Regions from separate parts of the Chryseomicrobium palamuruense genome, predicted to be linked through region 2. Evidence: riboswitches for the same ligand, from Rfam matches in the RefSeq annotation. Region 2 holds a riboswitch; the other holds the start of a gene.
What was found. Region 2 has a riboswitch for preQ1 ahead of queF (preQ(1) synthase). Riboswitches for the same ligand answer to the same signal wherever they lie in the genome.
Positions count from the first base shown of each region.

Region 1 (16,128 bases), on a different contig from region 2:
TTCCAGATGCGCGTCAAGCACGTTATGTAAACGAACTTGGATTGACCGAGTACGACGCACGCGTGATGACGTTGACAAAAGAAATGTCCGATTTCTTCGAAGAGACGATTGCTCTTGGGGCAGACACGAAACTGTCAACGAACTGGTTGATGGGAGACTTGTCTGCGTACTTGAACGCAGAACAAAAAGAGTTGCATGATACGAAATTGACGCCTGAAGGACTTGCAGGTATGGTGAAGTTGATTGAAGACGGCACCATCAGTTCCAAGATTGCAAAGAAAGTCTTTAAAGAACTTGTCGAAAATGGTGGCACGGCGGAAGAGGTCGTGAAAGCGAAAGGGCTTGTTCAGATTTCGGATGAAGGCGCTCTTCGTGATATCGTTACGCAGACGCTGGATGCTAATCCTCAATCAATTGAAGACTTTAAGAATGGGAAAGACCGTGCAATTGGGTTCCTTGTCGGTCAAATCATGAAAGCAACGAAAGGCCAAGCAAATCCGCCAATGGTCAATAAGTTACTTCTTGAAGAAATACAACAACGGTAATTGATGTGGCTCGTCCTTGTTTGGACGAGCCTTATTTTGGGAATTCATGGTATGCTATTGGATATAAGGGAGGCAAATAACTTATGAAAACAGAACAGCAATATTTTGAAGAAGGTCAAACACTAGCGGACTACATGGACGCCATGTCGACGAAAAAAGAAGGGTCTTTCCACATCTACGAATCGTTTCACGTGCCAGCAGATGATGAGTTTTTAACTCGTTTAAAAGACGCGAATCTTCACATCCTTGCTATTACGGAAGATTGGTGCGGGGATGCCATGATGAACAATGCCATTCTGCGCCGCATTGCGGAAGCAACAGATACGGAAGTACATGTATCCTTACGAGATGCCGACACGGATCTCATTGACCGCTATTTAACGAACGGCGGACGTTCGATTCCGAAGTATTTGTTGATGAATGAAGCTGGCGAAGTCATCGAGACGTGGGGACCACGTGCGGACATGGTGCAGACCTATGTTATGGACGCGAAAGCAAAGCTACCTGCGCAAGATGCGCCGGAGTTTGAGGAAGAGCAGAAAAAAGTTTTCCAAGACGTATCGGCTCAGTTTGAGTCCAATGCAGATTTCCATATGGCCACCTATAGTAGTATTCGTGAAAAATGGATGCACGTTCTGTAACGAATCGGGAACATCTGCCAGACATAGACTGTCTTAATGTATAGAGTTTGTGTAGAAAGAAGGTTCACGCGATGAGACGTGCACGTATTATATATAATCCGACATCCGGAAGAGAATTATTTAAACGTCACTTGCCGGAAGTATTAGAAGCAATGGAACTCGCAGGTTATGAAACGTCTTGTCACGCAACGACAGGAGCAGGAGACGCGGCAGCCGCTGCCAAAAAAGCGGTGGAAAATGACTTTGACTTAATCGTCGCTGCTGGTGGCGACGGAACGTTGAATGAAGTCGTCGCAGGAGTCAGTGTTTATGAAAACCGTCCGAAACTGGGCCTTATTCCAATGGGTACCACCAATGATTTCGCGCGGGCGCTTCATATTCCACGCGATATTTCGAAGGCCGTTGATATCATTACGTCAGGCGATTCTATTCCCGTCGATGTCGGCAAGGTCAACGATACATTCTTTATCAATATCGCTGGGGGCGGACGCATTACGGAACTGACATACGAGGTCCCAAGCCGTTTAAAAACAGTCCTTGGCCAGTTGGCCTATTATTTAAAGGGAATTGAAATGTTGCCGTCCATCAAAGCTTCTCAGCTCCATATCGAATTTGACGGCGAAGTGTTTGACGAGGAAGCCATGATGTTCTTAATTGGTCTCACGAATTCGGTCGGCGGCTTTGAGAAACTGGCGCCGGATGCGAGCATCAACGATGGAAAGTTTACATTGTTGATTTTGAAGAAGGTCAATATTGCCGAGTTCATTCGCTTAGCGACACTAGCAATACGAGGGGAACACTTATCGGATCCACATGTTATTTATCGGAAAGCGTCGAAAATCACAGTGACGTCTGAAGAGTCAGTCCTGCTGAATCTCGACGGGGAATACGGTGGCACATTGCCAGCAGTATTTGAGAACTTGCATCGCCACGTAGAGATCATGGCCCCGGTTCATTTGTTGCCGGAGCAGGATAAGGTTGGTTTGGTGAATGAAGATTTAATGAGTTAAAAAACACCTCCTGTTAGGAAGGATGCGATGCATTCGTTCCTGGCGGGAGGTGTTTTCATTTGGTGAGGTGATAATTATTGGTTTGTGGTAGATGGGGGATAATCGCACCAGCCAGAGCGGAATGCCCCAGACGTTTCATTATTCGCACTAGCGGCGGCGATATTTGCACCAGTTGCCTCGAAACTCGCACCAGCTGCCTTTCTACACCAGCTGCTGACTCTCAAACTCCGCCAACACCTGACGCACTTCCGCCGTGGACTTCGTGTTCATCAAGCGATTGCGCAGTTCCCCAGCACCGCGGAACCCCTTCACATAAATTTTGAAGAAACGATGAAGGCCCGAGATGGAGCGAGGGACTTGCTCGGCGTACTGATCTTGCAACTCTAACTGATAGTGAAGCAATTCCAGATACTCTTCCGGTGTGTGCTCACGAGGCTCTTTTTCAAATGCAAAGGGATTTTTAAAGATACCACGACCAATCATGACACCGTCAATGCCGTATTTCTCTGCAAGCTCGAGACCCTTTGTCCGGTCCGGAATATCACCATTGATGGTGAGCATCGTTTGAGGCGCAATCTCGTCGCGCAGTGCTTTGATTTCCGGAATGAGTTCCCAGTGGGCATCGACTTGACTCATTTCTTTGCGTGTGCGCAAGTGGATTGAGAGGTTCGCAATGTCTTGTTTCAAAATGTGCGCAAGCCACTCTTTCCATTCCTCGATCTCTGTATACCCAAGACGGGTTTTGACGCTGACAGGTAGACCGCCAGTTTTCGCTGCTTCAATCAATTCTGCTGACACGTCCGGTCGCAAAATCAAGCCGCTACCTTTGCCGCGAGAAGCGACATTCGGTACGGGACATCCCATATTGATATCAATGCCTTTGAAGCCCATTTCCGCCATGCCAATGCTCATTTGGCGGAAGTATTCGGGATTGTCTCCCCAAATGTGTGCGACCATCGGCTGCTCGTCTTCTGTGAAGGTCAATCGACCGCGGACACTTTGTATACCGTCGGGATGACAGTAACTATCTGAGTTCGTAAATTCCGTAAAGAAGACATCGGGCCGGCCAGCCTTTGCGACCACGTGCCGGAAGACAACGTCTGTCACATCTTCCATCGGTGCGAGAACAAAGAAGGGACGAGGGAGCTCTTGCCAAAAATTTTCTTTCATGTTACATCAAATCCTCCTACAAAACTCTTATATCGTTAAATACGTCACACATTCGACATGTGTACTATGTGGGAACATATCAACCGGTTGTACTTCATGAATCGTGTAACCGCCATCTTCAAAGAGACGCAAGTCACGTGCAAGTGTCGCTGGATTACACGACACGTAGACGATTCGTCGTGGTTTATGCGCTACGAGTGTCTCAATCAGTTTGCCGTCTAGTCCTTTGCGAGGTGGATCCACCACGACCACATCCGGAACTTGGCCGGCTTCGTACCAGGCTGTAATCACATCTTCCGCTGCCCCGATTTCAAACTCCGCATTTGTAAACCCATTGAGCACTGCGTTACGACGGGCATCCTCAACAGCGGGTGGAACAATTTCCACACCAACCACAGACTTCGCTTTTTGCGCAAGGAATAAGGAAATCGTGCCAATCCCGCAGTAGGCATCCATGACCGTTTCATGGCCTGTCAGATTTGCGTATTCTAAAGCTTGCTCATATAACACTTTCGTTTGCACCGGATTGATTTGGTAGAATGAGCGGGCTGAAATTTCAAATTGGATGTCGCCAATCGAATCCACGATTTGCGATTTGCCCCAGTGCACGAACGTTTCTTCCCCAAAGATCACATTAGTGCGTGCGGGATTGATGTTTTGAACAATCGAAACAGTCGTCGGTTCTATTTCGCGAATCAGTTGAATCAAGCGCTCGGGTTGTGAAATTTTGCGAGATTTCGTGACTAGTACGACCATCGTCTCGCCACTGACATACCCTGTACGTACAACCAGATGACGTAGTTGTCCCTGTCCCGTTTTTTCATCGTAAGGTGTCAAACCAAATTCAAGTGCGCGTTCTTTCAACGCTACCATCAAGCGATCTGCTTCCTCACTTTGAATGAGACACGTCGGGGTATCCGCGATGTCGTGCGAGCCACTCTTGTAAAAGCCAGCTACGACGCGACCATCCTCAAGTCCAAATGGAATCTGGGACTTGTTTCGGTAGCGCCACGGGTTGTCCATTCCTTTCACCGGAAGGACAGGTGCATGGATCTTTCCGATGCGTTCCATGGCACTGCGGACTTGCTTTTCTTTCACCATCAATTGACCTTCGTAACTAAGGTGTTGTAACTGACACCCTCCACACGTTTCAAATACCGGACAGGGTGCGGAAACGCGGAAAGGGGAAGGCTTATTTACCTCAAGTAATTTGGCGAACCCATACTTTTTCAGTGCCTTGACAACATGGATCTCGACTTCCTCATCCGGAAGTGCACCTTTAATAAAGAGGGGATAGCCGTCGACTTTTGCGACGCCTTGCCCGTCGTGTGTTAAATCTTCAACAAAGACCGTCAAACGGTCATTTTTTTGTACAGTCATATCGATTCGAACTCCGATCTTCTTCAAGTCATTTCTCCATTATATCATGAAAAAACTCCTGCCGAAGCAGGAGCTCTTGGTTACTCTTCTTTTCGAATGATTCCGTCTTTGGGAGCCCACCAGAAGACAGTTGCGATGGCACCAAAGAGAACAATAAACGGGGCGTAGAAAATAAAAAAGTTTGTCATGTTCTTTCCTCCTAAGCGTGATTGTCTTCTTTTTTCCCTGCCACATAGTCTTTGTTAAACAAGAACAAGCGGAGGAGAAGGTAAAGTGACGGCAACAAGAGACCGAGTCCCGCGATGAATGCAATAATTAACGCAATCGCCATCGCTTCATTCGTAAAGCTATCGTAGATTGTTAAATACGGATATAACAGGTACGGACGGTGTGACCAGCCATACGCAAAAAACGCGACAAAGAACTGGCCGACAAGGAGCAGAAATGCCCATCCGTAATAGCGTTTTGTCCATAATAGATAGACAGTCCCTGCAAACATCAGTCCGGAAATCAAGAATGCCCACCAGACGTCGAGAATGTTTGCGTAGTGTTCCGGATTATGTGCACGAAGTTCTACAATGATACCTGTAGCTGTAATCATGGTAGGCAACGCCCAGATCAACGCGTACTTCCGAAGCAGCTTTGTGGCTTCTGGGTCTTTTGCTTTGTCTGCATACCAAGTTAAAAATACAGCCGAAATGTAAAGAGTGGCTGCAATCGCGAGCACAACGATACTCCATGTTAAGGGGCTTAAGAACAGTCGGGAGTAATCGAGAACCGGTTGGCCATCGATCATATCGATAAAGCCACCTTCAGAAATCGTGAGTACAACGGAAAGGGAAGCGGGAATCAAGAGACCTGCTGCTCCGTACATAAACGAATATCCTTTGTGCCCGCGCGAGCCGTAGGTCTCAAACGCATAATATGACCCGCGAATGGCCAGTAAGATGATGGCGATACTTGCCGGAACGAGCAAGGTGGTTCCGTAATAAAAAGCGGTTTTCGGGAAAAATCCGATGATCCCTACAAAGAAGAAGACGAGGAATACGTTCGTTACTTCCCAGACGGGTGATAAGTACCGCTGAATAATTTTGGTTAAAATGTGTTGTCGGTTCGTCAACAAGCTATAGGCGTTGAAGAATCCTGCACCAAAGTCAATCGAGCCGACGATGACATAACCGAACAGGAAAAACCATAGGACCGTAATTCCGATAATTTCAAGAGTTAACGTCATTTTGTCTCACCTGCCAATCGATCAGCTTCCATTTTATCAAGTTCTTTTTCTACTGGATTGTTGCGGAACATGCGACGTAATACGACCACACTTCCCACACCGAGAATCAAGTAAAGAAGGGCGAATGCTACGACCATGATATCGACGCTTCCACTTGATGTAGCGGCTTCATCGACTCTCATAATGCCTCGTAAGATCCAAGGTTGGCGACCAACTTCCGTCATCCACCAACCGGCTTGGATCGCAATCATTGATAAAGGTCCACCTGCAACGATGAGCCTGAGAATGAATCGGGAGTTACCTAGTTTCCATTTACGCCATTTGGCAACGACATAGAAAGCCGATAAGACGACCATGAACATCCCGATCGTGACCATCACATCAAAGAAATAATGAATGTAAAGTGGTGGGATTTCATCCTCTGGAAACTGGTCGAGTCCAATCACTTCTGCCGTCGGATCGTTGTGAGCCAGGATGCTGAGTGCGTATGGAATCTCGAGGGCGTATTTAACTTCACCATCATCTAATATGCCATAAAGAATAAGTGGAGCATTTCCTGCTGTTTCAAAGTGCCACTCGGCAGCGGCTAACTTTTCCGGTTGGTACTCAGCTAAGTATTTACCTGAGAAGTCCCCGATTAGTGCCGTAGCAATCGAGAACACGAGGCCGACCTTCACCATTAAGTAAACAGCTTTCTTATGGTAGATGTGATTCGAGCCTTGCAATAAGCGGAAGGCTCCAATGGCGGCAAGAATAAACGCAGACGTCATAAGTGCTGTCGAGACGACATGTGCGACCTTCGTCGGCATCGCCGGGTTCAACATCGCGATAAGCGGGCTAATGTTGACGAGTTCCCCGTCAACTAGATCGAATCCCTGAGGTGTATTCATGAAGGCATTGACGATTGTAATAAACACAGCAGACATTCCTGCGCCAACTGCGACTGGAACGAGTAGTAATAAATGCTTCTTCTGGTTTTCAAAACGGTCCCATGTGTACAAATAAATTCCTAAGAATATAGCCTCAAAGAAAAATGCGAACGTTTCCAGAAAGAGTGGCAACGCAATGACTTGTCCCGCGAGCTCCATAAAGTTCGGCCAGAGAAGAGATAATTGCAGACCGATAGCGGTTCCGGTCACAACACCGACGGCGACGGTAATGACAAATCCTCGTGCCCATCGGCGTGCCAAGAGAATATAATGTTCATCATTCTTTCGTATCCCTACCCATTGGGCGAGCATGATCATCAGTGGTACACCAACGCCGATGGTCGCATAGATAATATGGAAGGATAGGGTCATTTCGGTCAGTAACCGACTAAAAAATACGGCTTCTTCATTTCCCATTTTGTTCACCTCAATTGTGTGATAACAAACGACAAAACAAATTGCTACTTGGCTTTATTCTACCCTACTCGAAGGGGTTTAATCTAATCTCTCGAATCCGTTTTTCCGGAAGTTGTTACAGGGTGATGACAGTCAGTGGACTGACACAAAACCGCCAAAAGAATGCATCTCTTGGAGGTACTTTTATTCGAAAATATAGGCGAAAACTTCTACAGCCTGTTCGAGGGTCTCTACCGTAACATTGGCTTTATTAGAAAGCTCTTTTAACGGATGGATGAGCGATTCCGGTCGAACGATAATGACTGGTTTGCCCAGGGCGATAGCTATACTGGCGTCCATGGCCGTGTTCCACTGCTTGTACTTCTCACCAAAAAGTGCGAGAACGACATCTGATTTTTGTAATAGCACTTGCGTTCGCAAATTGTTTATTGCGGATGCTGCATCGTCTTTATAATAATCAGAAGGTTGAGTGCCTAAGATCGCTTCACCTACATGATCTGATCGGTCATGATTGGTTTGTGGGGAGACGAAAGTGATCGATAGATTTTTTTGAGAAGTTAGCTGTTTCACATCTTCTCGCCAATTATCATGAATTTGACCAGCTAAATAAACAGTTAGGTTCATTATTTTTTCCTCCCTCATCAACGTGTATTACTTTCTATAGTAACGAAGATGTAAGAAGAAGTCGCATAATTCGTATTTCTTTCGCACAGAATGTATACTGTTTGTACAATTTTCGATTCAGAAGGGAAGTTCTACTTGTGAACCTAACGCAATCCTATTTAAATCTACCAGAGATATTCTATAAAAAAGTACATCCTACACCCGTCCATGAGCCGCAACTTATTATTTGGAACGATGAGCTTGCAAAAGAATTACATATCGAAGAGACACCGGAACACTTAACAGGTCTTTTAGCTGGAAATGAGATTCCTGATTCGTTGACTCCGATTGCGCAAGCGTACGCTGGGCATCAATTCGGGAACTTTACCATGCTCGGCGATGGCCGTGCCATACTCCTCGGGGAACGACAAGCAGCAGACGGACTAAGTCGAGATATTCAGTTAAAGGGAAGTGGAAGAACGCCATTTTCACGAGGTGGGGACGGGCGCGCGGCTCTTGGTCCGATGTTACGAGAATACGTGATGAGTGAAGCGATGAATGAATTACGGATTCCCACAACGCGGTCTCTCGCGGTCGTCTACACAGGAGAAGGGATACAACGGGAGAGTGTCTTGCCAGGAGCTATTTTAACTCGTGTCGCGAAAAGTCACCTGCGCGTGGGAACATTCCAATACGCCCGAAACTATGGCACGACAGAAGATCTTCGGGCATTAGCTGACTATGCTCTTGCACACTTTCAAATCGAAACAAATGAAAACCCATATCATGCCTTGCTTGAACATGTCATTCACCAACAGGCCGAATTACTAGCGAAGTGGCAACTCGTAGGGTTCGTTCACGGCGTCATGAACACAGATAACATGGCACTCAGTGGTGAAACCATTGATTATGGTCCGTGCGCCTTTTTAGATACGTACGATCCAGCCACTGTCTTCAGTTCAATCGACCGCCAAGGAAGATATGCCTATGGTAATCAACCTGGAATAGCAGGATGGAATCTGGCTCGTTTTGCCGAAAGCCTCTTGCCGCTCTTACATGAAGATCCCGAGCAAGCAGCAGGTGACGCACAACAGATTTTAGATCAGTTTCCTCAATCATTCCAAGATGCCTACAATTTAGGCTTGATTAAAAAAATCGGATTCCTTGAAACAACACCTGAGAATGTCCGTCTCGCCAATCGTTTGCTTGAGCTCATGGCCAGTGAGAAGGCTGACTTTACACTCACTTTCCGAAGCTTAACATTAGGAATACCTAAGACAGAGTCTGTGTTCAGGACGGAAGTAGGGGTTCGTTGGCTTGCCGATTGGCAGCAAGCGACGGCTGAAGAAGATTCGCTTGAACTTCGTAAGCGGATGCAACAAGTCAATCCTGCTCTCATCCCGCGAAATCATTTGGTTCAACAGGCATTAGACATAGCTGAAGAAGTGGGGAACATGCAACCGTTTTATGAACTACTGACACTAGTAAAAAATCCCTTTGACTATACACAAGACCAACTGACAAAGCAGCAATTGCCGCCGGATACCGATCAACCATTTGTCACATATTGTGGGACGTAATTGATGAAGCTACAGACATCACTGTAGCTTCTATTTCTATTAAAAAATAGGTGTTTACGCATTCTCTCGATTTCCTTAAAATAAGTATATATGATGGAAATGGAGGGAAGTTGGATGCAGCTTTGGAAAGAATGGCACGCCCGTATACCTAAAGACCCGCAGTCGGTCATTGACCAAGCTCTTCAACTTCTAGAAACGAAAACTCTTCCTGAACAACAGCAGGGGGAAGTCTATTTTTTAATAGCGCTTGCGTATCGTTATTTATCGAAGATGGCGCAGTGTTTAAACTACGCGTACCAGGCGGAACAAGTCTTTCAACACGTAGAATGTTCTGAAGGATTGGCGAAAACATATAATTTGATCGGGGTCGTTTATTTCTATAATGGATTTTATGAAAAGGCATTAAAACAATTCTTTCAAGCCAAAGACATCGCGAAAGCGAACGATTATATGATGACACTCTGTCGCATTGAAAACAATATCGGTGAAGTCTATCGTGAAACAGAAGACTTTCTTTATGCCAAACAACATTATCAACAAGCTCTTGATCATGCCGAGCATCTGAATGAACTATTCTTTCAGGCCATTATTCTTGAAAATTTAGGGCAACTTCATATGATAGAAGACAGGCTCGAGAAGGCCTACGATTATTTTATTCAAAGTTATCAGATACTGATTCACGAGGATGATTTTTCTGCATTAGCGGACATCGAAAATAAGTTGGGATCGGTTTTCTGGAGGCAAGGGAATACTAAAAAAGCCGATTATTTTTACCAACAAGCTTACCGGAGATTATCGGCAGGGGGAAATCAACTTTATCTTACGGAAGTCATACTAAATCTGTCTGACCTCGTATCCGATTACGAGTCGAGCTATGAAGAGTTGTTACTTGAAGCGGAACGAATTGCTGCAGGAATGAATGCTCATCAGCAACTGAAAAAAGTGTATAAGCGTCTTTCAGAATACTATGAACGGAATAAAGAGTTTGAAGCTGCACTAAATTATTTTAAACACTATCATAAAGTGGAACAAGTAATTGAAGCCTCCGTTGTACGAGGTAAACTGGAGCTCTTACGGGTCGAGCTTTTGCAGGGAACAGACCATGAGTCATTAGCTCGACTAAATGAACAGTTAACATATGAAATTGATCATCAAAAGCTTCTTTATAGACAACTAAAGAAATCGAATGAACAGTTAAGTGAAGAAATCTATACCGATGAATTAACAAAGATATTGAACCGTAAAGGGTTGTTCCATGCACTTCCTAAATTCACGAAGGAGCTTCACCTCTTCTTACTTTTGGATGTCGATTATTTTAAAAAATATAATGATGTTCATGGACATGTCAAAGGAGACGAAGCACTCAAACTGGCCTCAGCTGCTATGCAATTGGTTATCGACCAGCAAGCGCATACCGGGATTGTCTCCCGCATGGGAGGAGAGGAATTTTTGTGCATCGTATCCGTTACTGAACCCCAGCAAGCAAACAACATCTTATATCAGTTAAAACAAGAAATTGAAAAAATCGGACTTTATTATACACTAACGCCCTCTACGCAATCTAAACTGACAATCAGTGGAGGAGGGCTCGTTACTTCTCGAAATGTTCACGAACATTTTGAATATCTCTATCATCAGGCGGATCAACTTCTCTATGATGCGAAGCTGCAAGGAAGAAATCGCTACATAGTCGACAATGATTTTCCAACATCCACCGACAAATAACGGTCACAAAGCTCTCGTGTGTTAGAGGGCTTTTTTTGCGTTTTCTCCCGTCCGCAAGATAGGATAGAAGGGGAGGGTAGAACCTATGAAAACTCAAGCACACCAATTTTTAAAACACTTCTTTGAAGAAGAACACAAAGACCCTGTTGATTTTCACAATAGATGTAGTGAAGTTGCTGCTGAAATTGAGGCAACCGGTACATACTCCTTAACATATGAAGAGTTAAATTATGGAGCAAAACTTGCTTGGCGAAATAGTAATAAATGTATTGGTCGTCTCTTTTGGAAAACCATGCATGTACGGGATTGTCGACATATCCAGCAATCAGAGGAAATTGCCGACGCATTGATTGATCATATCCGCTATGCGACCAATCAAGGCAAAATCAAGCCGACCATCACGGTCTTTCATCCTTCCGTTCGTATATGGAATCATCAATTGATTCGATATGCAGGCTATCAGGTGGGTGAGACGATTATAGGCGATTCCGATTCACTGGCATTTACTCAGCAATGTGAACGACTGGGCTGGGAAGGCAAAGGGACTCCTTTTGATGTCCTTCCACTCATTTTCCAAGTAGGTGACGAAGAACCAGTCATTGTTCGCATACCGCCGGATGTAGTTCTTGAAGTCCAGCTTTCTCATCCGGAAGTTCCCGCATTTACTGACTTATCTTTGAAATGGTATGCAGTGCCTATCATTTCTTCCATGAAACTAGAGATTGGAGGCATTGAGTTTCCAGCAGCGCCTTTTAACGGGTGGTATATGGGAACTGAAATCGGTGCGCGAAATCTTGCGGATGAACACCGTTACAACCAACTTCCTGCTGTCGCAGATTTATTACAACTAAATCAAAAAAGTGCATCGAGCCTATGGAAGGACCGAGCACTTGTCGAGTTAAACGTCGCGGTATTGCATTCCTTTCGAGAACAGGGAGTCAGCATAGTGGATCATCACACAGCTGCTATCCAGTTCAAACAATTTGAAGAGCAAGAGTCAAAGAAAGGCAGAGACGTTACAGGTACATGGAGTTGGTTAATACCACCGATGTCACCAGCTACAACACATGTATTTCATAAACCCTATGACAATACCAAAAAGTCGCCTGCTTTTCTTTATCAACCAAATCCCTATTAAAAAACGTATCCTCCGGCAAGAGGATACGTGTTTAGTAGGTGGTTACCTTGGTTAATTTTTGGAATGCATAAATCCAGCGTTGCCACCAGGTGAAACCATCCTGGTACTCTTCCACATCTAGAGTGAAGACTCCGTCTTGGTTCGTCCAGAGCCGTTCGAAATAGGCTGTGAATTCTCGAGCGAGATCACTGTCATTCTCAGCGACGACACGCAGATTGGCTTCAAGATTGTAATTGTCTAATGTACGTTCCGTGTAGTTGGCAGCTCCACTTGAAATAACCGATCGATTGGTTTGGATGTGAATTGCTTTGCTGTGGTACTGACCGATGACAGTGTTGTACCACCTGACCTCTAGTTTTCCTTCAGTATCCTCCACCATTTCCTGTACAACTGGTCGATTCGGCAGCCCTGATTTTTCTCGTCCAAATGAATTTTCATTGGGATCGAGAATTAATTTAACATCGACCCCTCTGTTTGCCGCATCGATAAGGGCGTTCACAATATCCCGCTTCGCAATAAAGAACATCATGAGATGAATTGAATCGCCTTCTTTTGTTGCTGCAATATCAGTTAATAGAGCATCCAAGATTTTTTTCTCCGTCAGTAGTTGCCCTTCATAGACAGCTTCTTCTTCGATTTCTGTTACGCGAGGTAAATCTGGACCACCTGAAAACTTGGACACAGCTTCTTCTGCTTCTAATAAATCATTAAGTAACGCGGAACCCGTAAATTTTAAAGCAATATTTCCGTGTAAGCCACTTGCATCATGTGGATTCGCAGAAGACACCATCCCTTCTTTTTCCGTGACTACAAGCTTTCGGTGATTGGCTTTTACATTTAGTAAAGTGAGGTAGGATGCAATCGTCATTTTAGGTGCCTCACTTGCCATTGCATTTGGAATCCATCCTTTGCCACCAAAATCAAACCACTGGAAGAGTGTACGATATATTCCAGAGTAAATCGGGGTAGAGTCTCGCAATTTGTCGAGGTCAGTATAGACGATCTCAACACCTGCATCCCGCATTTTTTTGAACCATTTGTTTTCATAGGAACCATATCCTTGATTCAAAGGGTCCGTAATAAAGATGACAGGCATTTCAGGATTTTGTCGTTTCTTCTCCGCCATAGTCTCGGATAAAGTATCGACAATAGGAGGAAATCCTTCATCTTCCTCAAAAAACCCATCAACTAAGAAGAAGTCGACTACGACGAATTCTTCTGCGTCCTCAATCATTTGATAGATGGTATTAAAAATCTCATTCTCTGTTTTTCTTGTGTCACCTGAAGTATCCGTAGCATAGGTTAAATCCGTCACCATATCGATGGATGAAATCGGTTGGAGGTCTCCATTATACGAAACACCTTCTGGCAAAGGTTTAAAAGTGTGCCATAAAATAGAGACAGTATAAGCTAAAATAAGGACTACCAAAATAGAAAACACCCATTTTTTTCGTTTCGACCATTTTCTCCATCTGGCCATTGTCATTCCTCATTCCCTCAGATTCTATGTACCTACCATAAATCTTTTTTATTTCGACAGCTGTATCGAAAGATACCCTTCTTTAGATATAAAAAAACGCGTACAAAAATGTACACGTTAATCAAGTAGTTTTGAGAACTGTAGACGTTTATTCAGAGCAATAAACACAGGAATTCCCACTAACATGACGGCTAATTCACCAGCGGCAACCGTTAGCCATGTCAAGAAGAAAGGAAGTTCAAAAACGAGCAACAACTCATACGCAATGATGAACGTTGTGAAAGTGAATACGATACTGTTGAGTATCATCTTCTGAACCAGCGTCTTCAATTTAGGGGCAATTAGAATAACAAGAAGTAAGGAAATGGCTGAATGCGCCACCCCAAACACTAAATCATACATGCCCAGAGGTGAAAAAAGATTAGTGATAAATACACCAGCGAGAATCCCGAAGATGTAGCGTTTATTAAAGACAATCAAGTGATTGAACATCTCAGCGATACGAAATTGAATAGCACCAAACGCTAAAAAGGGAAGAGCCATGGCAACCGCTACATAAAGTGCAGCAATAATTCCATTGACTGTTAACGTCTTCATTTTCATTTGTCAAAACTCCTTAGTTTTTTTACGTGGGAGGATCTCGAACCACGTACACACACAAGAATTGATTTTACATGACTGCATGAAAAGAGTCAATTACCCGTGCAGGCGGATGCGATAGTCGTAAAAAAACCGCAGCGACGGCTGCGGTTTTTCAGTCTATTCAGCTTTGAACGCTTTCTTCCTGGTAAACTGGCACCCAGCCTTCGGTCGTAACAAAGATGCGCACGGCAACGACTTTGCGGTCATCGGACAATGTGAAATAATGAGTGATGTTTTCCGGTACAGAAATCAAATCGCCCGGCGTCAGATGGACTTCGAAAAAGCGCTCGTCTTTGCCCTGGATGATGAACACCCCGTGGCCGCTGACAATGTAGCGCACTTCGTCGTCCGTATGGATGTGTTTGCGCTGAAAGTTTTTCAATAATTCGTCGAGCTTCGGGTTGGAATCAGATAGGGAAATCACGTCAGCCGCTTTGTAGCCACGGCGCTCTGAGATGTCGTCGATTTCCGTTTTGAATGCTTGAAGAATTTGTTCTTTTTCGTCATCGCTTAAATCGAATTTTTCACGAAGCGGTTCCGGTAATTTCTCGATGTCCCAATGCTCATAGACAACTTCCTGCTGTTCCAAAAATGCCGCGACTTCGTTTTGCACTTCGATTGTTTCCTCTGTACCTTGAATCTTAATGATTGCCATTGTAAATCTTCCTCTCTGATTTGGTTTTATTTTAGTTGCAGAAGGGCCAGCTGATATTGGAATAAAAACTCGCTCGCTTCTAGCAATTTCTTTGCTTCGAATGCATCTTTGCCCCACACGGTAATACCGTGGTTGCGAATCAGCACAGCACCTTTGTCGGCTGTCAGGTGTTTCGCAAAAACTTCGGTTAGCTTCGGAATGTCGGCGTGGTTGGCGATAATCGGGATGCTCAGCAGAGCATTTTCATCCCACAGGCCGAATGCCTTAATAAGTTCCTGCCCATTGAAATCAATTTTGCCATCGTCGCCGTAAAGCTCAGACAAGACATTATTGGCAACGGTGTGGACGTGAAGGCTACAGCCGGCACCGGTTTTATTGTAAATCGCGCTGTGCAACAAGGTTTCAGTGGAAGGCTTGAGGTGAGTGGTTTCGACCGGCTCGCCTGCCTCATCGACTAGGAGGAAATCCTCATCTGTCCGTTTGTATTTATCCTTGCCACTTGCGGTCACCAGAAAATGGAGCGGTTCATCGTTCACTTTGATCGCAAGATTGCCGCTCGTGCCCATAAACCAGTCGCGCGCAGCCAGTACATCCTTAACGTCCGCAAGCTCCGACCATTTTTCTTGAAAGTTATTCAGCGTTTGTTGGGTCATTTCCGCACCCCCAATCTTGCATCGATGATTTCCGTCACGTCCCCGAATTTCTCGAAGGGCTGATAAGTGATGTCGAGTTCCTCACATTTTTTGATGAGAAAGTCGCGAGCGATGACCAGGTCTGCTTGTTTTGCCGCTTGCAGGTCGGTAATCGAATCACCGATGACAATGCTCGTTGCATCCTCTGCTAGCAACTTCCGAATAATCGACGGCTTGCAGCAACCGCACCCTTGGCTATCACATTGATCATCGCAACCGTGTGGGAAGTTAATGTGGATCGTGTCACCTGAAAAATCCGCTTCGTTGCAATAAATGCCTGCGAAAGG
Region 1 is NZ_JBHSEF010000024.1:71,284-87,411, reverse strand. It holds gene gatB (Asp-tRNA(Asn)/Glu-tRNA(Gln) amidotransferase subunit GatB) at 1-545, shown strand, start outside; gene ACFO0S_RS11900 (thioredoxin family protein) at 629-1,186, shown strand; gene ACFO0S_RS11895 (diacylglycerol kinase) at 1,258-2,196, shown strand; gene ACFO0S_RS11890 (tRNA dihydrouridine synthase) at 2,398-3,366, opposite strand; gene rlmD (23S rRNA (uracil(1939)-C(5))-methyltransferase RlmD) at 3,394-4,752, opposite strand; gene cydS (cytochrome bd oxidase small subunit CydS family protein) at 4,827-4,934, opposite strand; gene ACFO0S_RS11875 (cytochrome d ubiquinol oxidase subunit II) at 4,946-5,980, opposite strand; gene ACFO0S_RS11870 (cytochrome ubiquinol oxidase subunit I) at 5,977-7,326, opposite strand; gene ACFO0S_RS11865 (YtoQ family protein) at 7,510-7,950, opposite strand; gene ACFO0S_RS11860 (protein adenylyltransferase SelO) at 8,088-9,509, shown strand; gene ACFO0S_RS11855 (GGDEF domain-containing protein) at 9,624-11,234, shown strand; gene ACFO0S_RS11850 (nitric oxide synthase oxygenase) at 11,320-12,372, shown strand; gene ACFO0S_RS11845 (phospholipase D-like domain-containing protein) at 12,404-13,858, opposite strand; gene ACFO0S_RS11840 (QueT transporter family protein) at 13,970-14,455, opposite strand; PreQ1 riboswitch class I at 14,463-14,507, opposite strand; gene ACFO0S_RS11835 (1,2-dihydroxy-3-keto-5-methylthiopentene dioxygenase) at 14,616-15,149, opposite strand; gene ACFO0S_RS11830 (methylthioribulose 1-phosphate dehydratase) at 15,176-15,802, opposite strand; gene ACFO0S_RS11825 (2-hydroxy-3-keto-5-methylthiopentenyl-1-phosphate phosphatase) at 15,799-16,128, opposite strand, start outside.
Region 1: it holds a riboswitch for preQ1, as region 2 does, so the genes downstream of both, ACFO0S_RS11840 (QueT transporter family protein) here and queF (preQ(1) synthase) in region 2, are expected to answer to the same signal.

Region 2 (16,128 bases):
GCGTATTCTCTGGGAATAGGAAAAATCACTATTCTGGTAGACAATACACCATTTGTTCTCGTTGCCCCCGTTACCTTTTTTCATTTGTTCCAATCACCCGAGGACTATATTAATCGATGGGTAGTTGCCAGTTTTTTGCGCATCATCCGCTATGTCAGTTTTTTTATGTCTATCGTATTAATCCCTTTTTACGTGGCTTTAACATCACACCACTATCAAATGATTCCTTTACAAACACTTTGGGTCTTGTTCGACTCAAGGAGCAAGCTGCCTTTCACTCCTTTTTGGGAAGCATTTCTCTTATTAATTGTTATAGAAATCATAAGAGAAGCAAGTTTAAGGATGCCTACAAAAACCGGTCAAACACTTGGGGTTATTGGGGGTATTGTAATTGGCCAAGCGGCTGTTGAGGCTGGGTTCGCTAGCAAGGTATTAATTGTTCTGGTCGGGATCTCGACGATAGCTTCCTTTCTTGTTCCCAACTACCTTATGACAAAAGCAAATTCTTTAATTCAATTGATCCTGCTTGTGCTTTCTTCTTTACTTGGGTTAATTGGGATTGTACTTGGACTCATTGCTATTTTAGCCCATCTCAATAGCTTATCTTCACTCAAGCAACCCTATTTTTCACCCGTTACCCCTTTCTATAGAAGAGATTGGGTTGACTTATTCATTCGAGGGCCATTAGTCAAAATGATGGAGCGTCCAGAACATCTTAAACCTCTGAAAATGAAGAGATATAAAGCTAGGAGATGATTTGATGGAAACCCTCCAATTATTTAAAAAGAATGAAACGTATAATGCGTTCTATGCCATGTTATTGGTAAATCGCCTCCAAATGCTTTACTTTTTTTTAATCATGCCAAGTATCTTAATCTATCCTTATATGATTTGGGTACTTCTTGCTGTCGGATTATTATCCCAACTAAATCTTTTTCTTCTTTCTAAATGGTTTTCTACCCGTTTTTCTCAGAATGGATATAACGGATTTGTAAATTTATTCGGGAAAAAACTAATACGTTTTCTCTCTATCATCGGATTGTTCGTTATTCTGCTTAAAATTTCCGTGATTACTATTGGCTACAGTGAAATTGTTGAAATATATTTGTTTCCTTCTACAGATTCAAATTGGCTTATTTTCTTTATTCTGTTGTTTTGTTGCTATGTCGCAGGGAAAGGCATGGAAAAGACCATTCGTTTTGTCGTGATTTCATTTTTGTGTACATTTTGGATGATCTTCTTCTTTGTTCTTTTCTTCCTTCCTCCCATGGCGAATATCACTGATTTGTATCCTGTTATTCCAATGGGCTGGGATGAAATAAATTGGAAACCCCTATTGCTAATTTTATCTTCTTTTTCAGGACCAGAATTTCTCGTATTCTTGGGTCCATGGTTTAAAACCAGTACTAAAACTTTTCGTTATTTGTCTTATGGAAATGCTATAACCGTTGTTGAGTATGTAGGCTTATTTTTAGCATCTCTATTTTATTTCGGGTCCACTTATGTAAGTAAAAGTCAATTCCCAGTTATTAACATGACTCGTTATTTTCAAAATCCAATATTCGAACGTATTGATATGATCATGCTTTCCTTAGAATTATTTAACCTCGTTTTTGCCGTTTCTCTATTTCTACTATTATTTTATGGAGCATCTAAGATAGCGTTTGCTAAAGTCAACAAGCCGTCCAGTAGAAAAGGTTTTTTATTCAGTGTAGCCCTTATTTTTATTGGAATGATCCTTATGAATGAATTCTTTTGGAAGCCTCGAGATAAACAGCATTATTTATTTAACCTTCAACTTATAGCTGGAAGCATAAGTTATTTTCTTGTTCCACTGGTTCTTGTTTTAGTGATGAAAAAAAAGGGAGGGACTAAACATGCATCTACATAAAAAGAAATTGAAAAGATGGATCCTTCTTTTTATGGCTTTATGGTTATCCGGTTGTTCCCCTTTTACCGAAAATAACCTCATTGAGGAAATTTCGCCCATTACCTTTTTGTCAGTTAGTAAGGGGGAGACAGGGAAATTAAAAGTCAGTACAATTTTGCCTCCTCTAAGTCAAGAAAATAAACGTGTCATGTCGCAAGAAATCAGCTTATTAAAAGAGGGTGTACAAAAGTACAACTTAAACTTTTACCAGGAAATTAAATCCGGACAAATGCGAATGGTGGTCATCAGTGAAGAACTTGCAAGAGAAGGGATTATGTCTGTTATCAATGTATTATTGACTGATCCGGATGTCTCCTTACGAATCTATTTAATTATCGTAAAAGGAAATTTTGATGAGTACTTAGCAAGTCAATTGAACACTGACAAAAACTTTGATTACTCATTTTACCGCATGTTGAAGCCTTATGAGGATAGAAACCAAGGAGAATTAACTATTGTTAATCTTCATGAATTTAAAAATTTTCTATATACTCCTTATTCCGATCCTTTCATGCCCGTATTTATCATACAAGAGGATGGGGTCAACTATGAAGGTACGGCCTTGTTTCAAGATGACAAGCTAGTTGAAACGATTTCATCTTTCGATGATCGTATCTTCCAGCTGATAAACAACAATCACTTCTTAGAAGTTTTACCTATTCCAGAATTTGAAATTGTACTGGGGCATGTTAGAGCTAAAACAATTGTAGATATCGATAGCAGCTATTCAACATTGACTTATACCCTGACTGTTGACACAAGAATTGAAGAGTACCGCGGAGAAAAACAATTATTTGACCCAAAGGAATTAGAAAGTATGAAAAAAGATCTCGAAACCCATCTTGAAACTCACACACATGAACTCATTAAAAAGATGCAAGAGTTGAAAGTGGATCCATTACAACTTGGCATAGAAACAAAAAGGCCATTCTCAAAACCAATGGAAGAACAAAAATGGGAGGAACTTTTCGAGAAGATGGACATTCAAGTTAAATATATTCTTAATATTGAACCTTTAATGGATGCCAATTCATAATTGCAAGATCTTGATTTTTGAGGTATCTGCGCACTCAACTATTCTGGCGTTGTGTAAAAATGGCACCTAAATTAGTTAACAGACCTGTTGAATTCTGGCCGCTAATATATAGCCAGATGAACGTCAAAATGGATGTAGTAAAAGAAAACCCAATGCTAAAATTCTTAAGAATCTCGAAACCCTCCTTATTTTGGAACGTATAGATACTATAACTAATTCAAAGCGACAGAAAGAAAGAATCAGGCCGTCGTTGTTCAAAATATAGGGGGGCGAGAAAAATGCTAAAATCTCTACAGAAGGTGATATGTATCACATCACAGCAGACAATGGGGTATCTTTGGAATTCAAGAAAATTGGAGAAAGAATTGTCGTGGATGAAGAAGGTGAAGAGTACTTTACAAAGAATTACTCCAAGTAGAGAAGAATAAAGTAGCCAGATAAGTCGCTTCTCAACGACTCATCTGGCTCTTCTTATGTCATAGTTACAGCTGATAAATAGAGGCCTAGAGAAGCTTCGACTTCCTTCACCACTAGCTGTATAAATGCATGATACTCGTGTGTCGTATGAGCTTGATCAAGGGCACTGTAATACGCGAGACGATTCTCTACACGAATAATGACGGGTGGATAGCCCGATTTCATCAATTCTAAATTGAGGAGAAGGTGTGATGTACGCCCGTTTCCGTCAATAAACGGATGAATGCCTACAAATAGAGCGTGGAGCATGGCACCCCTCTCAACAGGATGCAATTGTTGTGCTTCTTCTTTGTACCACTGCATGAGCTTCTCCATCTGTTCGGGAATATGGACAGGCGATGGCGGAGTATGAACAGCTCCCGAAATAAATACTTGTTGATTTCGGTATACTCCAGCGTAGGCATCATCGATTCCTTTCAAAACCAGTCGATGCAGATTCTTGATTTGCCATTCGGATAGAGATTCCTGCGTTTGCACAATCTCTTCTACATACTGAATGGCTTTTTGATGGTTAATAATTTCTAAATGTTCTCGTAAGGTCTTTCCACCGACAGTAATTCCTTCAAGGACCACTTTCGTTTCTTGTAATGTCAGTGTATTTCCTTCAATCGCATTGGAATTGTAGGTCCATTCTAGAAATAGCTTCTCACGTAAACTCTGAACTGTGTATTTCGGGAGAGGCCGTTTGCTATCAAGCTGTTGTTTCTTTTCATTGATTTGTTCAAACATGTTCCTCATCCCTTCCGTTCACTCATTTATTTCAGTATATCCTATTCCAGTTCAATTCAAAAATTCTATTCCTGCAACTTCTTAGCCTGCCTTTAAAAATCTCTGCGGCCCGTTTGGGTCTCCTACCCGGTCCGTTCCAACCGTTTACCCGGTCCATTCGGAGAGTATGACACGTTCAATGTCGGCTTAGGGTCCGTTCGGTCGTCCAGCGGGGTCCGTTCAACGAGTTCAACAGGTCCGATTTTGCCTTGCACCCGGTCCGTTCCATTCGAATCCTCGTTTTTCATCCTACATTAAGTGCCATCTAACACTCAAAGCCACAATAAATCCCGACACCTCACATCGAGGCAGCGGGACCCTTCTACTCTTCTTCCGTCATGACTTCGACGAGAATGCCCGTTGACAACACAATCACGACAAACAGTGCAATCAAACCTAAAACCATTTCACTCAACTCCTACCATGTGATAAATCCTTTGGATCCTGGCGGTGCATGTTGAATCATTTGGAAAATCGGAATAGCGTAAGCAATAAGGATGAGCGCGAAGGCAATGCCAATCCACAGTTTCCAGTTTTCTAAGAATTTCGGTGTCGCAGAGGTATCACTTGCTGCGAGTGGGAACTCCACAAACTCATGCGCTTCCACTGCTTTTGGAGAAAGGAACGCACTCATGATGACGATGTAGAGAAGCAGCATCGCAGACAAGAACAAGATGCTTCCGCCTACGGCCATCGTCACATGATTCGTCAAAATGCCATCAAACCATTCCAGTGCGGACGGGTGATCATTATAGCCAGAGTATGCTGTCCGACGAGGCGCACCGAGAAGCCCTAAGATGTGTTGCGCGGTACTCATCAATAGCATCCCGACAGTCCACGTTCCGATCTGGATGAAGGCGAGCTTCTGCATGGCTTTCGAGAACTTTCGCCCGGTCAGGTACGGAATCATCCAAAACGTCAGCCCCATAAACGTCATCGCCACTGGTGTTCCAACTGTGATGTGGAAATGCCCCACGACCCAAAGCGTGTTATGAACGATTTCGTTTAGTTGGAAACTTGCGTTGACTATACCGCCTGCCCCGCCCGGAATGAAGAATGCCATCGCAATAAAGAGAGACGTGAAGCGGACGTCTTTCCACGGCAGTCTCGTGAACCACCCGAATAGTCCTTTTCCGCCATTCTTGCGGCCGGCGCGTTCAAAGTTCGCAAACATCGAGAACGCCGTCATGAGCGACGGGATGATGACCATGAACGTCAAGACAACCTGGAAGAACTTCCAGAAGTTCGAGATCCCTGGCTCCATCAACTGATGGTGGAAGCCGACCGGAATCGAGAACAGAATAAATAGAACGAAGGCAAATCGGGCAAGGGCGTCACTGAAGACTGGCACTCCGAGAATTTTTGGTACCACAACGTACCAAGCCATGTAGGCTGGTAGCAACCAGAAGTACACGAGTGGATGTCCGAAGTACCAGAACAATGTCCGGCTCAGCTCGACGTTGATTGTATCGACCCATCCAAATGCCCACGGGATGTACTGGAACAATACGGTCGCAACCACCCCAAGACACGCAATGATCCAGAGCACAATCGTTGATATGGTCATGAAAGCAAATAACGGACTCAGTTCACCGCGGTTGGCTTTACGCCATTTCATATAGTGGGCGACTAACGCAAAGCCCATAATCCACGTTCCGACCACAAACAGCGCAAGTCCTACATAGTACCAGCCGCTCGCTTTTAATGGCGCGTAAAAGGTATAGAGAACCGATGCTTTTCCGCTAATGATCATGACGGTCGCAAGGATGGTTCCAGCGAGCATGACGATGAATCCAATCCAGTTCCATAGAAGAACTTTCGGCCCGAAGGCTCCTACACTTTTACTCATACCGGTCACAAAGAAAGCAAAGATGAAAAAGGTCGTAAAGATAAGGGCAAGTAATACGCCATGCGCCGTTAAGATCTGATAATAGTCGAGCCATGCTGGGAGTGTCAGTGCATCATTGCGGATAAACACTTGCAGCAATCCTGCGAGTGTCCCAATCAAGAAGGCCGCATACGCCACTCCGATATTCCAAAGAGCTAATTTCCGTTCCCCTGCGCCGATCATTCTTCCGTCACCTCAATTTCTGTAAACATGTAATGATGCCCGGTACCACAGTATTCATTGCAGAGAATCAAATACTTCCCGGGTTTATCAAACGTGTACGATTTCGTCGTCACTTGACCCGGTACGACCATCATGTTGACGTTCGTGTTATCAATCGTAAAGCTGTGCACCACGTCGGTGCTCGCCACTTTGAAAATAATCTCTTTGCCTGCGGGGACTTTGAGGTCCTGCGGCTCGTAACCAAAGGCCATTGCGATGATGGTTGCCTGATAGGTGTCCTCATCAAGTTGTTTCACACCCGGTTCATTAAACGGTGCCGTCTCCCGTACCTTTTCCGGATCGATTTGCTGAATGCCGCCTGCTGGCGAGTGGTGATCATTGGTGAAGGCACTCACGCCCACGATGCTTAGGAAGACGACTAAGCACGTTACGCCAAAGATCAACCAAATTTTTTCGTATTTATGAAGATGCATGGGGATACTCCTTTCCTTCTACTGAGATAAATACATTCCGTAAACAGCGACCCACATCGCCACGATGACAAATCCAACAAAGAAGACGCTGATCAATGTGCCTTTTAAGTTCTCTTCGTGCACATCTTTCTTCTTGGCCATTCCACTTCACCTCACCTAGTTTTCGTCTTGAAATAAGCGTAAAGCAATGGGTCCGAGACCACTGTGACAAACATCACACCTGTGACAATAATCGGCGGGTTGTCGACATTCATTCATGATTTCGTCAAACTTTGTCTGTAACTAGAAAGGGCAGGATTAGAAATGCCAAGGTTTTGTGAAAGTGGGGTCAGTTGGAGTGCCCTGTTGGGTCGGTTCCAGGTTGAACTTGGGTCGGTTGGAGGCGTAACTTGGGTCTCAGGAGAAGTATGGCGGGAGGATAAGGCCAGGTTGGGTCGGTTAAAGGACCAGGTTGGGTCGGTTGGACCCCCCAACTTAGGCCGGCATGACACGGATGTCCAAACAATCAAGACAAAAAAAACGACCATCCTCTTCTTCAGAGAATCGTCGTTCGTTTAGTCAATGCGACAAAGTGCCAACGGGCAGTTTTCACATTGGATTTCATTTTTAAGGAAAGCAAGATTTCGCACAAGGATTTTCCCGTCACACGTCGAGATGACTTCTTGCCGCTTCAAGTCCGACAGCATCCGGTTGGTCACTTCCCGCGCCATCCCACAGAAGTTCGCAAGGTCCTGATTTGTCAGTTGTACATCAATTAAGATGCCGTCTGCTTTTTGAACTCCGTAGCTGTTTGTCAGCCGGATAAGCGTGGAATACAACGCCCCCTTCTTGCCGTTCAACAACAGGTCCCGGAAACGCGTCTGGGTCTTCTGCTGATTCAAACACATCCATTTCATGAAAGCCGCTGCGAGTCGCGCATTCTTCTGCAGTTCCGCCTCGAGTTCTGGAAGAGGAAACACGTGGCACTCCGCTTCTTCTTTCACTTTTGCGTCACACATATACGCAGCACCGGATGTGTACAAGTACACTTCACCAAGCAGCTGACCGGGACCACAAATTCGAAGAGTCAGCTCTCGGCCATCTGTCGTTACTTTATTTAACTGCACTTTCCCTTTCGTTAGGAAGTACAGGTATTGAATCGTGTCGCCTTCTTGAAACAAATAACTATCTTTCGCGTAACTCTTCACATGATGTGGCAAGGCAAGCAATTCTTTTAGATCTTCTGAAATGGTCTCTCGTTCCACATACATGGTGGTCACCTCCGATAGTAGTATACTCACCACCACTTTATACCATGAATGCAGGATTGGCTAGGCACTTTTGTGTCTGTTTTTCAATGATTTTGAGGAATTTACTAAGATTTCATAAATCCTACAAAAATCAAAATTAATTATGCTGGAGTTGTATTGGTAAAGATATTAAAGTAATGCCTCGAGCTGCCTGCATACTTCTTGAACGGACGCATGCGTCGTATCAATGATGACGTCTGCACTTCTTTCAAGAAGGGGTAAAACCGTTCGATGATTGTCTCGAATTTCTTCCCATTGGTGCGGCGTTTTTCCATATGGATTCGTGGTTCGTGTTTGAATTCGCTCGAGCATCGTCGGAAGTTCTGCTTTTAATAAGACGACTACATCGAACTCGTTATAAAACATCCCTTGATTGTCACAACACCCGGAAATAAAGAGATGATCGCTACCTACACTTCTCAGCAGTTGGGATATTTTTTCCTCAACCAAAAAATGGGCGGTCTCTTTATCAGTTACGACTTCTCTGACGTACCCGCCATAATCCGTATCTACCGTTCGGTACCCTCTACGATGTAATTCATCCAGTGCGCTGGTCGTTCCGACTCCGGATAACCCGGTGATGTATATGATGGTCATGACAACCTCCTATTTTTTTATCGCCCGAAAAAATTCGTTTTCTATTAATTCCTTCGCCGCTTCTAAACTTTTGGTATTCGTAAGTACTTCTAGCGGGATGTAGGCTTCATGATTTTTTCGCTTAAATTTTCGCATCTGCTGAATATCAAACCCCAGTGTCATTTGAATCGCATGCTGAACTGCTTCTCCCCTTGTGGAAGTTGGATTACCAGCATCTACATGGAGAATCAGGCATTGATGATTCTTTTCCCCATTCAGTGTAGCGAATTTTGCTACCTTTCCCACAAATCGCATGGGTGTAAATCCTACAGAAAATGTTTTCCCAGTCATTGAAATTCTCATAGGACCTAACGCGCCGAGAAATTTGTATAGATCCGTAAACACCATTAGTTCATTCATCTTGGTTCCTCCGTTTTTTTGTTGTTACTACAAGCCACCTATGGTTCTAGTAAATGAATCTCCCCGTTCTCATCCATTCGAATCTGATAGTTCCACTCTGTAGCTTGTTCATACTCTACATTTACATCTGCTATATACACGTCTTTAAGAACGTCATCTTCATAGTGATATTCTTCGTAATAGATTTCATCGAAATCTCCTTCAAAACCATAGGTATACATGTAACTAATTAGCTGTCCTTGATCAAACGTACATTTAGATATCGTGTTAAGTTCCTTATGGTGATTGAACCCAATACCCCAGACAACATTATCTTGGTAGAGAAGATATTCCTCATCAAAGAAATCCGTAGCCGTAGTAAATTCATGAACTTTTTTAACACAAACCAATTTATTCTCATTATTGAAGCCATACTCATAGTCATACTGGCTAAATTTAGGGGTGCGTTTATAAATCTTTCCTCTCTTCGCATTCCCCAAATATTTATCCTTAACTAGACTAGGGCAGTAATATCCTCGGTGAAGTACCTGGCCGCCTTTTGCATGTTCAATCCGCGAGACGTGCTTATCCGTTTGCTGTTTGAGAAGGTGTCGTTTGTTTTTATATTCCTCATACATCTCCTTCAAATGGTTTATCCGCTCTTTAAATATCACTAGTTCATGCGCATCCATACCCTCACCTTGTTCTTGAAGGTATTGCTTCATTTCTCGCTTCATTTGTTCAATGTCTAGTTCTATTTCTTCCATCAAGGCTCCTCCTTCTCGACAGTCTAAGCCGCTTTTTATAACACGTTTGGATCATGATTCAGCGTCTTCAACATATTCACACCTGCCACGTGAAAGCCAAGCTCTTCGTAAAGCTTGCGTGCGCCCGTATTGCTACCAAATACATGAAGTTTGAAATAGCTGATTTCTTTATCTTGAAGGAACGCTTCAAGCTGCTTCATCACCTCGGTGCCAATCCCTCGCCCACAGTACGCATCCACTAAGTAGATTTCATAAAGAAAAGCACTCTTCTTTTCTACTTCCATCTTCACCCACACGTAACCTGCTAATTGCCCCTCTACTTGAACTGTATATAAGTGATGGTGAGGAGTTGCCAGTCCCTCCGGAAGTAGATTGTTTAATTGCCTTTCCGCTTGCACAGACGGAGCTTCCCCTACTTCATGCACGTTTTCAGCCAAAACTTCTGTATATCGTTCTAATTTATCGCAAAAATAGCTTTCAAAATCTTTTGGAGTCATTTCTCTTAATTCAACCATCATGTACACCACCCTCTTTGTGTATAAATCCTTGTCTCACTTCTCAATCGCCATACATAGGGAGTCCTTGTTTACTGGGCTGCTTATGATAAGTGGATTATTAAACTAATCACAGTCCAAATGTCTTTTCAAGATAGGGTGTGAGTGTATTGTTAAATACCCACGCAATGAGGAACATCAGTAAAGTTAACCCCACAATGGTCAATCCCATAGACATCCAATATTTATTCAAAGTATCCATACGTTCACTGATTTTATATGCACAAAAGCCAATTGTTGCACCTATTGTATTTATAATAATATCCTCTATATCAAAGCTTCCTAAATAAGTTACTAATTGAACAATTTCCATACATAGAATAAGAGAGACAAACAAGGCAGTAAACTTAATATATGTTTTAAAGTGATGTTCAAATAGTTTAGGCACAAGTATACCAAACGGAATAAATGCCAGAAGATTACCAAGAGAAAAGACCCAAATTTTAATAATATCTATTGAAAATTGGTTAGGGAACCACAAGGGTATTCGAAGAAGTTTTAAAGAATATCGATATTCCTGGGATCCTACTAGATTCGGACGTCCAAATCCGAACAGCATAAAATATACTAATATCGCTAGGTAAACGCCTAAGAGTATAGATAGATATTTCTTTTTATTTTTTTGTTGTATCAATTGCACGTTACTTCTCCAGTCTGCGAATTTAAATTTTTTGAGCCGCACATCATATGAATGAATCGTCTTAAATTATATTTTAAAACAAGTAAACAGATAATCATAGCTCTCGAAATTCCATAATCTAGCACTTTTTTCGATACTATATATCTAAGTTCGAATCATATATTCTGGAGGTTCATCAATTTTAAATGAGCTGAACTCTTCTTCAAACAACAAAAGCTCCCTAAAATAATTAAACGACTAATTATTTCAGGGAGTTTAAATTTCTATAAATTACAAATAGCTCTTTCTTCACATTCCATTTACTTATGATAGGGCTCTCCGTGATGGAACTAATTGAGGTTTTTAATACACTTGATATCCTAATTCCCAAAAATAGCCACATACTGATCCTGCAAAACAAACCTGTTACCCGACCATGCTAAGGTGTTCAAAACATACCCTAAAGAATCAGCATTATATCTCCCTGCAATTTTCTGATAGGCCAATAGCTCATATCGGTTATTTGAGTCAAAATCTACAGGATACAAACCACTAAGAGGATTTACAAATCCAGTAATCGGACTCTTCAGTTTGCCATTTTTATCATAGATTTCATTTAAATACTCACTGCCTCTTGTTGAGATGTCTATAATGTACGTTTTATTATTTATTAAGCTAACAACTTCCACTTTGTAATAATCCTGATAAGTAACCTCATATTGGTACTGTTCATTGTATACATTAAAATCAAATAATAATTGTGCTCTATTTTCCAGAAAGGAATAGATGTAATGGTACATGATCCCACCACTACCACCTGTAGCAATGCTAATGAGAATATCATCTACTCCATTGCCAGTAAAATCCCCCAGGAATAGTGAAGGATTATAACCTGCATTTTCACGTAGCGAGACACTTGTTAGCTGGCCAGATCTTCCATCTTGAACGAGCAAGGTGATATTTTGGATAAATGGACTACCCGGAGTCATTATCCCGGTTAGATAGACATTATCAGGTATTCTATCCCCCGTTACATCTCCACGAGCAAACGAAACTACATTAGGAAGATTTATATCCATCCTAGGGTCATAATTATACATACCATGCTCCTTTGCATACTATCTACACCATTTCTCTGCGTTCTATAAATGTATGTTCCGGTTCCTTAATTTATATCTATTCGTACCATTCAATTTCATCCATTAACAGAAGTTGTATAATAAAGGTTAGAGATAGAAAAGAAAGCGAAAGGGCGATGACATGTTTAATCAAAAAAGAATAAGAGATTACGGGGTAGAAATTGGTCGATTAGAAACAGGTCCTTTTAACGCAATTACCGATGTAGAAGGAGTAACAGTTGGGCATGTGACGCTAAGCGATAACAATATGCAAACAGGGGTCACAGCCATTTTGCCGCATCAAGGCAATATCTTTAAAGAAAAACTAATTGCTTCCAGTCATGTGATTAACGGGTTCGGAAAAACGATGGGTACGATTCAAATGATGGAATTAGGTACTTTAGAGTCACCTATTCTATTAACAAATACATTAAGTGTCGGGTTAGCTGCAGATACATTAATTGATTACATGCTAGAAAAAAATCCTGAAATTGGACGCACAACTGGAACCGTGAATCCCGTAGTCGGGGAATGCAATGACATGTTTTTAAATGATATAAGGGCAAAGTTTGTGAAGCCGCACCATGTACTTCAAGCACTTGAAAGTACGTCGTCTGAATTCGAAGAAGGAACAGTTGGTGCAGGAACTGGAATGCTTTGTTATTCACTAAAAGGAGGAATTGGTTCTGCTTCTCGACTAATGGAAATGCAATCTGGAAAATACACAGTCGGGGTTTTGGTGTTGTCTAATTTCGGTATCTTAAGCGATTTGTTGGTGAAGGGTAAAGCTGTTGGTCAAGAATTGAAGGAAGCCATGCTCGCATCTTATAAAGAAGAGGATAAAGGGTCCATCATGATTATCGTTGCAACCGATCTTCCAGTGTCTGAGAGGCAATTGAATCGAATCATAAAAAGGTCCGTTACAGGCTTATCTAGAACGGGTTCAATCATTACAAATGGAAGTGGCGAGATCATCATAGGATTCTCAACGGCCACCAAGATTCCGCATGAAAAACCAGAGCATTGTTTGACAGTCCCTCAAATTCATGAAGAAGATATGGATATGGCTTTTAGAGCTGTGGGAGAAGCGACGGAAGAAGCCGTTTTGAATTCACTAGTAACAGCAGAAGCCGTGATTGGACGAGATGGGAATGAAAGACCTGCATTTAAGGATTTAATACAGAAGTTCGGTATTCAGCTTAAGTGAATGTTACACATTGCAAAAGTTGATAGCAAGAAGGAGGTCGATAATCGATGGCATTGAGAGACATCGACCTCCATTTAGACTCACCTAAAATGACTGAGGGTATCCTGCTTGCTAAAATACGCCTATTTTAACGATTGTACATAAGCTTCCATTCCTTGCAGACGAAGTTTACATGCTGGGCACTCCCCGCATCCATCCGCAATGATTCCGTTATAACATGTCAATGTTTTTTGACGTACAAAGTCAAACGCACCTAGCTGATCCGCTAAAGCCCATGTCTCTTCTTTATTGATCCACATGAGTGGCGTATGTATAACAAATGATGTATCCATTGATAAATTTAATGTGACATTTAATGATTTTACAAAGATATCGCGACAATCTGGATAACCACTAAAATCGGTTTCACATACACCTGTCACAATATGCTTCGCGCCAATTTGGCTTGCTAAAATCCCTGCGAATGATAAAAAAACTAAATTACGACCTGGCACAAACGTAGATGGGAGCTCGCCTTCCTCTCCTTCTTTTATTTCGATATCGTCACGCGTTAACGCATTCGGTGCTAACTGATTCAAGAGCGACATATTTAAAATATGATGTCGTACGTTCAACTCCTGTGCAATTTGTTTCGCACACTCAATTTCGAGTGCATGTCGTTGTCCATAATCAAAAGTTATGACTTCTACCTCTTTAAAGTTTTTTATAGCCCAAAACAGACACGTTGTACTATCTTGCCCGCCACTAAATACAACAACGGCTTTATCCTGTTTCATTATTTTTTCTCCTCTCTTTGAAAACAAAAACAGTACTCAGATACAGTACTGTTTGATCTTAATTTTTTATAGAGAGTTGCTAATAACCTCTCTTTGCAAGCAACGTTTATTGAATTAAAAAATTACCGATTATCAATTTTTTCAGGATATAAATCATGATTCATTAAACGATAGTTTGCTATTTCTTCATACTTCGTACCTGGACGACCGTAGTTACACCATGGATCGATGGAAATACCTCCACGTGGCGTAAACTTGCCCCATACTTCAATATAGCGAGGATCTAAAAGTTTAATTAAATCATTCATAATAATATTTACACAATCTTCGTGGAAATCACCGTGGTTGCGGAAACTAAATAAATATAATTTTAACGACTTACTTTCCACAATTTTTTTATCTGGAATATAGGAAATATACATCGTTGCAAAATCCGGTTGCTGCGTAATCGGACAAAGACTTGTAAACTCTGGGCAATTAAATTTCACAAAATAATCACGGTCTACATGTAAATTGTCAACAGACTCTAATACTTCTGGTGCATAGGAAAATGTGTACTTCACATTTTGATTCCCTAATAATGTTAAATCCTCTAATCCTTCTGTTTGGTGACGACCAGACATAAAAAAACCTCCTTAAGCTAATACCGTAGTATTCCAAGGAGGGCTAACTATAACGACTATAAATAAACTAGTAGAGGCATAAAAAAAGCCACATCCGATATGGACATGGCGAATTGTCATGTATCCATAGTTTTTTATAGAGGGTATCAGCTATGAACCTCTCCTGAACAACTCAGGTATTTCATTATTTTTCATTGTATTATATCTATTGGTGACTGTAAATCAATTATTTCATTATGCTTTCCTAAAATAATTGGAATTCATTTCATACTTAATTCAAGCTTCCTTAACATTTACCTTACCTTTTACAGCCCAGAATTACACCCCTCTTTTATTTCCCCAGATGAGGGTATGCAGCTGTGGCAGTACTTTAACATCGTTTAATTGTTCATCCATCATCACTTGATCAATGAGCATTTCATACTTTGCCAATAGATGATTTGCTAATTGTCCAGTGTCTGAAGTGGTAATATCATCATTTCCGACTTGTAAATAAAGTGGGATGTCTGGGTATCGTTGATGTACATCTTTGGCATACTCATAATCCTCTTGATTAAAGATAACGATTTTTAGAGACATGTGCTGATCACCATTACGTATTTTCAACTTCTCTAAAATAGTAGACAGCATCGAAAAATCTGTGGTCATACCAGAGCTAGGTGGCTTTGGCGAAATTGTCAATTCATCGATGTCGTAAAGCCAATCCTGCCACTTACTTCCTTGCGTCTCTACCCCAATTTTAATTTTATTTTTTTTCAAAATCGCAACCAGTGCACCTAAGTTGGAAAGAAGCGCTGGGTTTCCTCCTGAAATGGTGACAAATGAAAACCTATTTCCACCAACACGTTTCAACTCAGTCCAAATATCCTCCGCCGTCATTTGCACGATTAAATGCTTGCCGCTGCCGTCCCATGTAAATGACGAATCACACCAAGAACAGGCATAATCACATCCCGCTGTGCGTACAAACATCGTTTTCTGACCTATTACCATGCCCTCGCCTTGCATTGTAGGACCGAAAATCTCAATTACAGGGACTTTACTCAACTTCCATCCATTCCCTTCTTGCTTCAGCATAGCTCGTAGGCGTTTCATATAGCCTAACAAACTCTACACGTGCGCCATCATACTGTTGCTCCTTTTGCAAAGCTTCACGTAACTTCTCATAAATCCAAACTACAATATTTTCAGCTGTTGTATTCATCGGTGGGAGCGTTTCATTGATATAATGATGGTCCAAATACGTTTCGATTTGCTTCCACATTTCCTTAATATCACCAAAATCAATCACCAATCCACGATCGTCCGTATAACCGCTTACGCCTAAAATCACACGATACGTATGTCCATGTAGATTTTTACACTTTCCCTCATAGTTATGTAAATGATGCGCAGCATCAAACGTAAACTCTTTACTCACAAGCACACGTTTTGCATGATACTTT
Region 2 is NZ_JBHSEF010000023.1:323,424-339,551, forward strand. It holds gene ACFO0S_RS11335 (spore germination protein) at 1-756, shown strand, start outside; gene ACFO0S_RS11340 (GerAB/ArcD/ProY family transporter) at 761-1,891, shown strand; gene ACFO0S_RS11345 (Ger(x)C family spore germination protein) at 1,878-2,966, shown strand; gene ACFO0S_RS11350 (Fic family protein) at 3,438-4,172, opposite strand; gene ACFO0S_RS11355 (hypothetical protein) at 4,295-4,459, opposite strand; gene ACFO0S_RS11360 (b(o/a)3-type cytochrome-c oxidase subunit 1) at 4,630-6,282, opposite strand; gene ACFO0S_RS11365 (cytochrome c oxidase subunit II) at 6,279-6,755, opposite strand; gene ACFO0S_RS11370 (cytochrome C oxidase subunit II) at 6,774-6,896, opposite strand; gene ACFO0S_RS11375 (Crp/Fnr family transcriptional regulator) at 7,310-8,005, opposite strand; gene ACFO0S_RS11380 (RNase adapter RapZ) at 8,174-8,641, opposite strand; gene ACFO0S_RS11385 (hypothetical protein) at 8,651-9,040, opposite strand; gene ACFO0S_RS11390 (hypothetical protein) at 9,079-9,786, opposite strand; gene ACFO0S_RS11395 (GNAT family N-acetyltransferase) at 9,822-10,304, opposite strand; gene ACFO0S_RS11400 (VanZ family protein) at 10,411-10,980, opposite strand; gene ACFO0S_RS11405 (VCBS repeat-containing protein) at 11,340-12,059, opposite strand; gene ACFO0S_RS11410 (DmpA family aminopeptidase) at 12,220-13,284, shown strand; gene queC (7-cyano-7-deazaguanine synthase QueC) at 13,407-14,060, opposite strand; gene queF (preQ(1) synthase) at 14,183-14,683, opposite strand; PreQ1 riboswitch class I at 14,804-14,850, opposite strand; gene queE (7-carboxy-7-deazaguanine synthase QueE) at 15,002-15,730, opposite strand; gene queD (6-carboxytetrahydropterin synthase QueD) at 15,723-16,128, opposite strand, start outside.